DNA from 4 places in the Pseudobacillus sp. FSL P4-0506 genome. Region 2 is predicted to be linked to each of the others. Evidence: riboswitches for the same ligand, from Rfam matches in the RefSeq annotation. Region 2 holds a riboswitch; each other region holds the start of a gene.
What was found. A riboswitch is a leader RNA that binds a small molecule or an ion and turns the genes downstream of it on or off. The one in region 2 is predicted to bind S-adenosylmethionine.
Positions count from the first base shown of each region.

Region 1 (3,209 bases), 2.9 Mb from region 2:
TGTGAGGCAAGATATTCAGACGGTGGAGGGATATTCATGCGTACAGAAAAAACAATCGTTGTAGAAGGGGCTTCGGATCGGAAGAAAGTACAAGAAATTGTAAATGAGCCGGTGGACATCATTTGTACGAATGGAACAATCGGGCTGAGCCGGCTGGATGAGTTAATTGAAAGCTTGGAAGGACAAGATGTATATATCCTTGTTGATGCAGACCGCGCCGGGGAAAAGCTGCGTCAGCAATTTATCCGTGAATTTCCCGAAGCTCACCATTTATACATTGACCGTGTCTATAAAGAAGTCGCTACTGCTCCTTACCGCCATCTGGCTTCTGTATTATTAAGTGCCAACATTGATGTACATGGGGAGTTTTTACAAAAGGATGGATGAAATGCAAAAGGAACAAAATATAAACGAATTAATCAGGACGAATCACTTAGTAGCCATCTATGCGTATACACCGCTGTGCGGAACGTGCCAATTAGCTGGAAAGATGGTCGACGTTGTCGAGAAGGTAGACAACGGCTTTATATGGGCCCGCATGGATGTGAATTATCATGAGAGCTTTGCGATTCATCATGCGATTGAAAGTGTCCCATGTCTGCTTATATTTAAAGAAGGGGAATTAAAGGAAAAGATTTATGCCTTTCAGTCGGTTCCTCATATATATGAGAAGTTAAGTCAATATATATGATTGCTGCTTCCTACAGGGAGGCAGTTTTTTATATAGGCATGTTTGACGAAATATGCGAATGAGTGCGCACTTTGTCGAGTAATTAATAAAGGAGATTTCCTCCTCTGCTTGGAAGTTATTAAGTAAAGCTAAAGCGAACAGAGGGGGAAATAAAATGAAAGAGAAATTGTTAGCTGTACAGGCAGCTTGCCATGGTAGAACGCATATCTGGCCATTGCTCCCGCTCGAACCTGTACACGTGCTGCTGGTAGGAGAAAGTGAGAGCTGGCTGCTCGTGATCAGCCATCAGGGAATGCAGCTTTCAAATAGCAGCACGGATCATTGGCATTTACGGTTGAGGGGTGGGCTTGAACCGCTCTTAGAGGGGCAGGGTCAGCTGCGCTTGTATGAAGCGATGGGGGCAGTCGAGGTGTCAGGATTTTACCGGGTTAAGCTTTGGTTTGAATCGTTCCTTTGGTTATGCCGCCCTTATTATGAAAAGTTTGATACAGCATAAAAACATTTTTTTAAAGAATAATTGACAATTTTCGTAGAATAATGATAAAATCAAATCCATTAAGAACAACATATTGCATACAGCTCTTATCAAGAGAGGTGGAGGGATGTGCCCGATGAAGCCCGGCAACCGTCAACAGCGAGCGCTTGTTGAAAAGGTGCCAATTCACACAAAGCGTTTTGCTTTGGGAGATGAGAGAAAGGAATCTACTAAAGAACACCTTTCTGCTCATTTTGCAGAAAGGTTTTTTATTTTTTCGGGTGGAATGGAGGAAAACCGCCGCATGATTTCAATAAAAAATGTAAAAAAAGTCTTTTCCACAAAAAATGGAAAAGTGACAGCAGTAGATAATATTGACTTAACGATAGATAAAGGCGAGATTTTTGGTGTAATTGGTTACAGTGGAGCTGGGAAAAGCACACTTATCCGGATGCTGAACGGTCTTGAAAATCCGTCTTCGGGCTCTGTTGTTGTTGCGGACCGGGAGATATCAAAAATCCGGGGAAGCGAGCTGCGTCAGGCGCGCCAGGAGATCGGCATGATTTTCCAGCACTTTAATCTTCTTTGGTCAAGAACGGTGCGAGATAACATTGCCTTTCCGCTAGAAATTGCGGGTGTGTCGAAAGAAGAGCGCCTTAAGAAAGTGGATGAGTTGATTAAATTAGTTGGTTTGGAAGGAAGAGAAGACGCTTATCCTTCACAATTGAGCGGCGGACAGAAGCAACGCGTCGGTATTGCCCGGGCGCTCGCAAATGACCCGAAAGTTCTGTTGTGTGACGAGGCTACCTCAGCACTTGATCCGCAAACAACGGATGCTATTTTAGATCTGCTTGTTGATATTAATAAACGTCTTGGATTAACAATTGTGCTCATCACTCATGAAATGCATGTCATTCGGAAAATTTGCCATCGGGTGGCAGTAATGGAAGCAGGCCGTGTCGTAGAACTTGGTTCGGTGCTCAACGTTTTCAAATCGCCCGAGCAGCCAATTACAAAGCGGTTCGTTCAACAAGTGACCGAGCCAGAAGAATCAAAAGAAACCATAGAGCACTTGCTTGAACAGTTTCCAAATGGCAAGGTAGTCAAGCTTACTTTTATTGGTGAAAGTGCAGAGCAGCCAATCATTACGAATTTAATCCGTCAATTTAACATAGCGGTAAATATCGTCCAAGGGAAAGTGTCGCAGACGCAAAACGGTGCGTATGGTTCACTATTCGTTCATTTAACGGGTGAACCAGAGGAAGTGGCACAAGCAGTGGCCTATCTCGACAAGCAAGAAGTCAGCTCGGAGGTGATCCATCATGCTTGAACAATGGTTCCCTAATGTTGATTGGGAAAAAATGTGGGAAGCGACAAATGAAACCCTTTATATGACGGGTATATCCGTGGTGGCTACCTTTATTTTGGGCATACTCCTTGGTCTGCTGTTATTTTTGACAGCTAAAGGAAATATATGGAGCAATAAAGTAATTTACAGCATTGTCTCTGCTTTTGTTAATATTTTTCGTTCCATTCCTTTCATTATATTGATTGTTTTATTAATTCCATTTACAAAAGCGCTTATCGGTACAATGATCGGTGAAAATGCGGCACTGCCAGCCCTTATCATCGGGGCAGCTCCTTTCTATGCGCGCATGGTTGAAATCGGCCTGCGTGAAATTGACAAAGGAGTCATTGAGGCAGCGCGAGCAATGGGAGCAAAAACGAGTACGATTATCTTTAAAGTACTGCTTCCTGAATCAATGCCAGCGCTTGTTTCTGGGATTACTGTTACAGCGATCGCTCTGGTTGGCTACACGGCCATGGCAGGTGTGATTGGAGCTGGCGGTCTGGGGAATCTTGCTTATCTGGATGGATTCCAGCGCAGCCGGAATGATGTCACTTTGGTTGCTACGATTATTATTTTAATCATTGTGTTTGTGATTCAATTGATTGGTGATCTTATTACTAATAAGTTAGATAAAAGATAAATTTTAGGAGGGGAAGAAAGATGAAAAAGTGGTTGCTTACTTTGTTAACTGC
Region 1 is NZ_JBBOOI010000001.1:1,419,500-1,422,708, forward strand. It holds gene MKZ02_RS06865 (toprim domain-containing protein) at 37-387, shown strand; gene MKZ02_RS06870 (thioredoxin family protein) at 389-691, shown strand; gene MKZ02_RS06875 (hypothetical protein) at 846-1,187, shown strand; SAM riboswitch class I at 1,271-1,385, shown strand; gene MKZ02_RS06880 (methionine ABC transporter ATP-binding protein) at 1,471-2,496, shown strand; gene MKZ02_RS06885 (methionine ABC transporter permease) at 2,489-3,157, shown strand; gene MKZ02_RS06890 (MetQ/NlpA family ABC transporter substrate-binding protein) at 3,178-3,209, shown strand, end outside.
Region 1: it holds a riboswitch for S-adenosylmethionine, as region 2 does, so the genes downstream of both, MKZ02_RS06880 (methionine ABC transporter ATP-binding protein) here and MKZ02_RS21815 (hypothetical protein) in region 2, are expected to answer to the same signal.

Region 2 (3,209 bases):
CATAATCATAACTGATGTAACCGATTGCCCCCCCCTGGAAATCAGGCAGGCCTTCTTGCTTAGGCAGCTGATATGTTTTTAACCAACTTTCAAGCTCTGGAAGCGGGACTCCTTTTCTTTTTTCTGTTTGACCGGCAGTCTGAATTTCAATGCCCTCCTCATTTGAAAAAACAACCGCAAGCGGCGACAACCCGGCTACGCTATAACGCCCGCCCCTTCCGCTTTCGAGAAGAACATGATGGGATTCCACCCCAGCTAGCCATTTATATTGATGAAAAAACTTTTCGCTATTATAGGGAATCGTTCGAGAAAACACTCGTCGTTCATTCACTGGTTTTCACCCTTTTCCTTCTTAGTCTTTTTCATCATACTAGACAAAGCGGAAAGAAAAAAGCATGGAAATAGTATTTTTGTTGCAGCTCCTATGCATGGTCATCTCTATCTTTTATAATAGAAGAAAATAGATGAAAATAACGGAGGAAGCTGATGACAGGTAATCGTTTAGTTCAACAAACAGAATCATTCATTACTACAGAGACATTGCAAAAAGACCTTCATTCTCTTGGAATAAAACCTGGTTCGACTGTTATGGTACACTCTTCCCTGCGCTCACTCGGATGGATAGCTGGTGGAGAAGTTACCGTCATTCAAGCATTAATGGCCGCTGTTTCGAATAGCGGGACAATTGTTATGCCTTCGCAGACTACTCATAATACCGATCCAAAATATTGGCAAAATCCGCCTGTACCCGAAGAGTGGTGGCCAGGTATCCGGTATTTTATGCCTGCCTATTTACCAGATATCACTCCTACTGTTGGTATGGGGCGTATCGCGGAATTATTCCGTACGTTTCCCGGTGTAAAACGGAGCCTCCATCCTTCCAGCTCATTTACAGCCTGGGGAAAATATGCTTCCTTCATTATCGATAACCACTCGATTGACTTTGCATTTGGAGAGCAATCGCCGCTTGCAAGGTTATATGATCTTGATGCATCCGTTTTATTTATCGGTACGGATTACAGCACGTGTACAGCTATGCACCTTGGTGAATTTCGGGCAGATGACGGCCGTAAAGCTTTTGAGCAAGGCTCAGCCATACTAGAAAATGGTGAGCGCATTTGGAAAACTTATATGGAGCTTGAAGAAAACTCTGAACAATTTAATGAAATTGGCCGAGCCTTCGAGAAGGAACACACAATGACAAATGGCACAGTTGCTCAAGCCGCTTGCAAGCTTATCGAAATCCGACCACTCATCGACTTTACGGCTCGTTATCTTACTAACCTTTCAAAGCAATAAAGCGATTCACAACAGCCGGGAACATCGCTCTTTCTGTCAGCTCTATCCATCCCTGTTCCATTGCTTCTGCAAGGGAACGGACTGTTATCTGTTGAACAAATATTGCTTCAAATCCAATTTCTCTTAAAAGATCCCAATAATCGGGGAGGCTTTTAATATAATTTTTTCCCTCTATGTTCTCCAGTGTAATGGCTTCGGCTAAATCGATGATAAGGCGGCCTCCCGGCTTCAGTAAATGAAAACTTTTTCTCAGCCATTCTTCTCCCTCATCCAAAAAATGGATGCCAAGCTGAGCTGCTGCTACATCGAATTGACTTTTTTTAGAAGTAAAAAGGGAAGGAGAAATTACAGTAATCTGAGCTCTTTCACTCACCCATCTTGTTAGTGAAGGAGTTGAAGCTGATCCTATCCATAAAATACTTTCGTTCTGTTGAACGCTAGCTGTTTCTAAAAAACTTTCTGCTGATATAGTCCATTCTAAAATGCGATCTTTTGCAAGTCCTTTCTGGTCTGTCACTGTCATTTTCCATTCCTCCCTTTTTAACAATAAAAACAAAATAAAAAACCTCTTCAGATAAGAAGAGGTTTGGTAGCTATTCCACTCTCTTATCTGTCAGCTTGCGCTGCAAGAATTAGCACCGTGCCTGCATGTATACATACGGGTCGGTTGCCGGGCTTCATCGGGCTTGTCCCTCCACCTGCTCTTGATAAGATATTCGTTTCTATTCAATTCATCAGCCTTAAGCTGGCTGAAGTAAAATTCTATTTATACTCTGAATTTACGCATTAATTTATTAATTCATACGAATTATTACATGATTATAATCGATTGTCAACCTGATTTTTAAAAATAGAAAGTTGCGAAATGCGACGCACGGCTTCTTTGATCTTTTCTTCTGAAGCTACCAATCCAGCGCGGACATACCCTTCCCCGCGTTCGCCGAAGCCAATTCCCGGTGCAAACGCGACGCCTGCTTCTTCAAGTAAAAGGTCACTGAATCCTTCAGAGGTATAGCCTTCTGGCACCTTTAACCATGCAAAAAATGACCCTTCCGGTGCTGTCACTTCCCAACCAATTTCATTCAAGCTATTAATGAGTAAGTCGCGGCGCTTTTCATACATGGCTTGTTGTTTATGCACCTCATCTTGCGGCCCGAGTAAAGCCGCGGCCGCAGCCTCCTGAATGCCGCCGTACAAACTGCAGTGTAAATGATCTTGAATTAAATCTATAGCGGCGATCACGCTCGGGTTGCCAACAGCAAATCCAACTCTCCAGCCTGCCATATTGTACGTTTTTGACATTGTGTAGATTTCGATGCCGATCTCTTTTGCCCCATCAATTTCAAGATAGCTAACCGGCCTTTTCTCATCAAAACCGATCGCTCCATAAGCGAAATCATGAACGATACAAATCCCATGCTGATTAGCAAACTGAATAGTCTCCTCAAAAAAAGCGGCGTCCGCCATAGCCCCCGTTGGATTATTGGGATAATTGATGAACAGCAGCTTTGTCTTTTTCAATATCTCTTCAGGAACATCTTCATACCGGGGAAGAAAACCATTCTCTTCTCTTAGCGGCATCATATACATTTCTGCGCCGGCAAGAGCAATGCCTGACCAGTAATCCGGGTAGCCTGGATCGGGTACAAGCGCTACATCACCTGGGTTTAACAAACATTGTGGAAGCTCAACAAGCCCTGCCTTGCCGCCGATAATAAGGGCTACTTCCCTGGCAGGGTCTATTTCTACCCCATACTCTTTCTGATAAAACTCGGCACAGGCCTCTTTTACATGATCAAACCCTTTAAAAGGTGGATATTTATCGTTGGCAGGATCGTCCACAGCTGTTTTCAACGCAGTCTTTATATGGCTAAACACCGGTTGATCTGGGCTTCCCTGTGCTAAATTTA
Region 2 is NZ_JBBOOI010000001.1:4,332,515-4,335,723, forward strand. It holds gene MKZ02_RS21805 (anthranilate synthase component I family protein) at 1-331, opposite strand, end outside; gene MKZ02_RS21810 (aminoglycoside N(3)-acetyltransferase) at 487-1,299, shown strand; gene MKZ02_RS21815 (hypothetical protein) at 1,280-1,822, opposite strand; SAM riboswitch class I at 1,903-2,013, opposite strand; gene MKZ02_RS21820 (pyridoxal phosphate-dependent aminotransferase) at 2,119-3,209, opposite strand, start outside.

Region 3 (3,209 bases), 980 kb from region 2:
TTGCAGATATCGCCCTTTGGATAGCGGCATTCTTTACCGTTTGGTCCGGCTGGGATTACTTCTATCTTAACCGTGGCGTGTTTAAACATTCAAAGTAAAAGAAAAGGTTGCTCCAAAGTAAGCCCCGTTGTGTTTATAGTATTTAAAATTTACCACGATACTATATAAAATAAGGCTGCTTATGGAGCAGCCTTATTTTTAATAAAGGCCCCTGTTCCATTACTTGCTTGTTGATTTATACTGCAGGCGGACGCTTTCCGCTGGCGGTCTGTGCGCCATCTTACCAGGACTCACTTTCTCCGCTAAAGACACTTTCTTCTGCTACAATCAACTATCGAAAAAACAATATTCATCTTTAACAGGGCCTGAATAAGAGAAGGGATGACAAAAATGAATGCAGAAATTATTGCAGTTGGTTCCGAGTTGCTGTTAGGGCAAATTACAAATACAAACGCCCAGTTTCTCTCTCAGCAATTAGCGGAAATTGGGGTGAATGTGTACTATCATACGGTTGTTGGGGACAATAGTAGCCGTGTGCTCGATGCAATAAAGGAAGCGGAAAAAAGAGCGGACTTGCTAATCTTTACAGGTGGGCTTGGTCCTACGAAGGATGATTTAACAAAGGAAGCAATTGCCGCTCATATTGGTCGTCCGCTTGTTTATAACGAAGAGGCCTTAAAAAGTATTGAAAACTACTTTGTAAAAACGAAGCGCCCGATGACACCAAACAATAAAAAACAGGCCCTGGTCATGGAGGGCTGTCTCGTTTTAGCGAATGATCATGGCATGGCGCCAGGGATGATGGTAAAAGGAAAGAATCATTTCTATATGCTTTTGCCTGGGCCACCCCGGGAAATGCAGCCGATGTTTGTCCGCTATGGAAAGCCGGCGCTATTAGATGTGCTTGAAAAAGTTGAAAAAATAGAGTCACGCGTATTAAGGTTTTTTGGTATTGGAGAATCTGCTTTAGAAACAGAAGTAGAGGATTTGTTACTCGCACAACAAAATCCGACGATTGCCCCGCTTGCTGGTGATGGAGAGGTAACACTGCGAATCACTGCTAAACACGAATCGGAAGAAACCGCCTTACAGATGATACAAGAAGCAGAGGAGGAAATTCTTCGCCGGGTCGGGGAATACTTTTATGGCTATAATGATACGTCCATTGCCCGTGAGCTAGCGGAGCGCTTAAAGGAAACATCTCATACGTTAGCAGCAGCTGAAAGCTTAACAGGGGGATTGTTTCAAAGTGAAATGACAGCTATTCCCGGAGCGAGCATTTTCTTTAATGGCGGGATTGTTTGCTACTCCAATGAAGCAAAGGAAAAACTCGTGCAAGTGAAGCCAGAAACGCTTGAAAGTTATGGTGCCATTAGTGAACAGTGTGCTATTGAATTAGCGGAAAATGTCCGCAGTCTTTTGAATGCTGACTTCGGTATTAGCTTTACCGGAGTGGCGGGACCGGATAAATCGGAAGGACACTCGCCTGGTACTGTATGGATTGGTCTTGCTTCAAAGCACAGGGAAACAAAAGTATTTAAACTCCAATTAGTAGGCAGCCGCGAAGGAATTAGAAAGCGCTCAGTTAAGTATGGGTGTCATTATTTGTTGGCTGAGCTTGCTGGAGATAAGTGAAAACATTCGGAATATTATTGACTATTCTGATCGCTATGCTATATAATAAAAACCAAGAGATTATGAGTTACGCAATTAAATAGAAGTACTCTTATTGAGAGCGGTGGAGGGATTAGGCCCGATGAAGCCCGGCAACCTTCAGACAAATTGTCTGAAACGGTGCTAATTCCTGCAGGCGTATGTGCCTGAGAGATAAGAGGAGGATCCTATAATAAAGCCCTCTTCTTACAACAGAAGAGGGCTTTTTAGTTATTCTTCAGGTTACTAGCGCTTTATTTAATAATTGGGAGGGATTAATGATGACAAACGAACAGTGGAACAAAGAAACAATTTTACTTCATGGAGGACAAGTGCCGGATCCGGTTACTGGCGCCCGTGCCGTTCCGATTTATGAAACGACTTCTTATGTATTTGAAGATACAGATCATGCTAACGCCCTATTTGCTTTGCAAAAGCCAGGAAATATTTATACGCGTATTACCAACCCGACAGTAGATGTGTTTGAAAAGCGTGTGGCTGCATTGGAAAAGGGAGCAGCAGCAGTGGCGCTCTCATCAGGAATGGCTGCCATTTCCTTTTCAATTCTTAATCTGGCTCACGCGGGCGATGAAATTATAGCGGCAGCTAATTTATACGGAGGCACCTATAACCTTTTTGCCAATACGCTTCCTAAATACGGGATTAATGTAAAGTTTGTTGATTCTACTGATCCGGAAAATTTCCGCAAAGCGATCACTCCAAAAACAAAAGCTCTGTTTGGAGAAATTATCGGAAATCCTTCCTTGAATGTGCTTGATGTGGAAAAGGTGGCAGATATTGCTCATGAAAATGGTATTCCGCTCATTGTAGATAATACGTTTGCTTCTCCTTACGGAGCTAATCCGCTTGTTCGAGGGGCCGACATTGTCGTTCATTCCGCTACGAAATGGATCAGCGGCCATGGAACAGTCATCGGTGGTATAGTAGTAGATGGAGGAACATTCAATTGGAACAGTGAAAAGTTTCCTGGCTTTACGGAGCCGGATGAATCTTATAATGGTTTAAGATTTGCGGACCTGGAAGGCCCAGCCTTTGCTATCAAATTACGCGTACAGTTGTTACGGGATTTTGGCCCTTCCTTGAGTGCCCATAGCGCTTTCTTGTTGCTTCAAGGGCTGGAAACGTTGCATTTACGTATTCAGCGCCATCATGAAAACACGCTTGCTATCGTCGATTATTTGAAAAATCATCCGGCAGTAGATTGGGTATCTCATCCAAGCTTGGAGGATCATCCATCTCATGAATTAGCGAAGAAATACTTGGCTAATACGTTTGGTTCTATTGTTGTATTTGGCATTAAAGGCGGCCGCGAAGCAGGTAAAAAAGTGATTGATAACATTAAACTGTGGTCACATGTTGCCAATGTGGGGGATGGCAAGTCACTCATTATTCACCCGGCTTCTACCACACATCAGCAATTAAGCAGTGAAGACTTAGCAAAATCGGGTACGAAAGAAGAAATGATCCGTTTATCCATCGGACTGGAGTCAACTGAGGACCTGATTGCTGACTTGAATCAGGCGATTGAAAAAGCG
Region 3 is NZ_JBBOOI010000001.1:3,351,408-3,354,616, reverse strand. It holds gene pgsA (CDP-diacylglycerol--glycerol-3-phosphate 3-phosphatidyltransferase) at 1-98, shown strand, start outside; gene MKZ02_RS16600 (competence/damage-inducible protein A) at 391-1,635, shown strand; SAM riboswitch class I at 1,724-1,834, shown strand; gene MKZ02_RS16595 (O-acetylhomoserine aminocarboxypropyltransferase/cysteine synthase family protein) at 1,935-3,209, shown strand, end outside.
Region 3: it holds a riboswitch for S-adenosylmethionine, as region 2 does, so the genes downstream of both, MKZ02_RS16595 (O-acetylhomoserine aminocarboxypropyltransferase/cysteine synthase family protein) here and MKZ02_RS21815 (hypothetical protein) in region 2, are expected to answer to the same signal.

Region 4 (3,209 bases), 2.8 Mb from region 2:
TCTGTACCGGCAAGTTTAGATGTATAGCCGCTTAAGAAGTGGTACATCGCTTGCTCTTTAGTTAGCTTGCTGATTGGAGGCAGTACGCCGAATGCATCAGCTGTTAAGAAAATAATTGTATTTGGATGGCCAGCTACGCTTGGATCAACAATGTTATCCATTGCTTGTAGCGGATAAGCGGCACGCGTGTTTTCTGTCAGGGTGTTATCATCGTAATTTGGAATGCGAGACTGTTCATCAAGCACTACATTTTCAAGAACCGAGCCGAAACGGATGGCATCAAAGATTTGTGGTTCCTTCTCACGGGAAAGGCCGATTGTTTTTGCATAGCAGCCGCCCTCAATGTTAAATACACCATTAGAAGACCAGCCATGTTCATCATCGCCGATTAAGCGGCGGTTCGGGTCTGCACTCAAAGTTGTTTTCCCTGTACCAGAAAGACCGAAGAATAGGGCCACATCACCTTCATAGCCAACGTTGGCTGAGCAGTGCATAGACAGAATATCATTTTCAGGAAGCAAGTAGTTCATTACAGAGAAGATCGATTTTTTCATTTCTCCTGCATATTCCGTTCCACCGATCAAAACGATACGGCGCTCAAAAGAAATGATAATAAATGCTTCTGATTTTGTTCCGTCTACTGTAGGGTCTGCTTTAAAGTTCGGAGCAGATACGATTGTGAAGCCTGCTTGATGATCTTTTAATTCTTCCTCAGTTGGACGAATGAAAAGTTGATGAGCAAACAGATTATGCCATGCATATTCATTGATCACCTGAATTGGTAAACGATGGGTTGGATCTGCCCCTGCAAATCCTTTGAAAATAAACAATTCTTCTTGTTCCTTTAAATAATTGATCACTTTAGTGTATAATTGATCGAAGACTTCAGGGGAAATTGGTTCGTTAACCGGTCCCCAATCAATTTTGTCCTTTACTGAAGGCTCTTCAACGATAAATTTATCTTTAGGAGAACGGCCAGTATATTTTCCCGTTTCAGCACATACTGCTCCAGAAGCAGTTAACACGCCCTCTTTACGATTAAGTACTTTTTCTACGAGCTGCGGCACAGATGGCTGCATTGTTACGTTATCACCTTTTAAAAGTTCCAAAATTTCACTTGAAACACTTACAGTCTTCATAAATTAATAACCATCCTTTATCTGAAATTAAATAATTGTTATCGCATTATTTGTTCAAAAATAGTATAACACATTACATTTAATAGTCTATACTATTCACTTATTTTTTTGCGACTTTTTTTATTTACAGATTGTCCGATTTCCTATAAAAGAAACCGAAAAAATGAAGAGATTTTATACGAAACCAGTTGACATTGTCGAACGGATTTCGTATGATGTAACCTTGAACGGATACTCTTATCCTGAGCTGGCGGAGGGACAGGCCCGATGAAGCCCGGCAACCTGCTTGATTGTGATTGGTAGTTATATCGACTGCCGGCACTTATACAATATAAGTTTGTACTCAAGACAAAGGTGCTAACCTGCAGCAAGGGCAAACCTTGAACGATAAGAGTGAAAGGCCTATGTTGATAAGACCAACCTTTCCTCTCTTTATTTCAGGAGGGGTTTTTTTATTTTAAAAGGGTAAACTTAGGGGAAATGAGTACCGTACCATTATCGATCGGCAGTAAGTTGATCATTTTAAGGAGGAAGTTTCATGACTAAAAATCGTCGTCTCTTTACTTCAGAGTCAGTCACTGAAGGGCATCCGGACAAAATTTGCGATCAGATTTCCGATGCTATCCTAGATGAAATCTTATCAAAAGATCCAAATGCGCGTGTCGCAGCGGAAACATCTGTTACAACTGGACTCGTACTCGTAGCAGGGGAGATTACAACCTCTTCGTACGTGGATATTAATAAAATTGTTCGGGAGACAGTTAAGGAAATTGGCTACACTCGTGCAAAATACGGTTTTGATGCCGATACATGCGGTGTGTTGACATCCATTGATGAGCAGTCACCTGATATTGCAGCGGGTGTGAACGTGGCTCTTGAAGCACGTGAAGGCCAAATGAGCGATGAAGAAATTGAAGCGATTGGTGCGGGTGACCAAGGCTTAATGTTCGGTTTTGCTTGTAATGAAACAGCAGAATTAATGCCGCTCCCGATTTCATTGGCTCATAAATTATCCCGTCAATTAACGAGAGTTAGAAAAGAAGAAACGTTATCGTATTTACGTCCAGATGGTAAAACTCAGGTAACAGTTGAATATGATGAAAACGACAAGCCAGTAAGAATCGATACAATTGTTATTTCGACACAGCATCATCCGGAAGTTGCGCTTGAACAAATTCAAAGCGACTTGCGCGAGCATGTCATTGACCCGATGGTCCCTGCAGAATTAATCGATGAACATACAAAGTTCTTTATCAATCCAACAGGCCGTTTTGTTATCGGCGGACCTCAAGGAGATGCGGGCTTAACAGGCCGGAAAATTATCGTGGATACATACGGTGGTTATGCACGCCATGGAGGCGGAGCATTCTCCGGTAAAGATCCAACAAAGGTAGACCGTTCAGCAGCTTATGCAGCTCGTTACGTAGCAAAAAATATTGTTGCGGCCGGCCTTGCTGATAAATGTGAAGTCCAGCTCGCCTATGCGATTGGTGTAGCTCAGCCTGTTTCAATTGCTGTCGATACGTTCGGCACAGGAACGGTTTCTGAAGATGTGCTTGTTGAACTTGTTCGCAATAATTTTGATCTGCGTCCAGCGGGCATTATTAATATGCTTGGACTGCGTCGTCCAATTTATAAACAAACAGCCGCTTATGGACATTTTGGTCGTACAGATGTGGATCTTCCTTGGGAAAGAACAGACAAAGCTGAAATCTTAAAAGATCAGGCATCAAATTAATAAGCAGCAAAAAGCCTGGAGACTCTTTAACGGTCTTCAGGCTTTTTTTGTATGCTTTTATAGTACTGTCCTTTTTCTACGTACTCTCTGACAATGCGCTCCATATCTTTTCTGTCTTCCTCATTCACTGGGCGAATCACTTTTGCCGGCCGGCCAAATGCCACGGAGTGAGGAGGAATGACTTTTCCCTGGGGAACAAGACTACCGGCCCCGATAAATGCTCCTTCACCAATTTCTGCATTATCAAGAATGATGGAACCCATACCGATTAAAGCTTTTTTTCTAATTTTACAGCTGTGCAAAATAACTTGATGGCCGACTGTGACTTCATC
Region 4 is NZ_JBBOOI010000001.1:1,532,738-1,535,946, forward strand. It holds gene pckA (phosphoenolpyruvate carboxykinase (ATP)) at 1-1,139, opposite strand, end outside; SAM riboswitch class I at 1,374-1,533, shown strand; gene metK (methionine adenosyltransferase) at 1,678-2,877, shown strand; gene MKZ02_RS07570 (gamma carbonic anhydrase) at 2,904-3,209, opposite strand, start outside.
Region 4: it holds a riboswitch for S-adenosylmethionine, as region 2 does, so the genes downstream of both, metK (methionine adenosyltransferase) here and MKZ02_RS21815 (hypothetical protein) in region 2, are expected to answer to the same signal.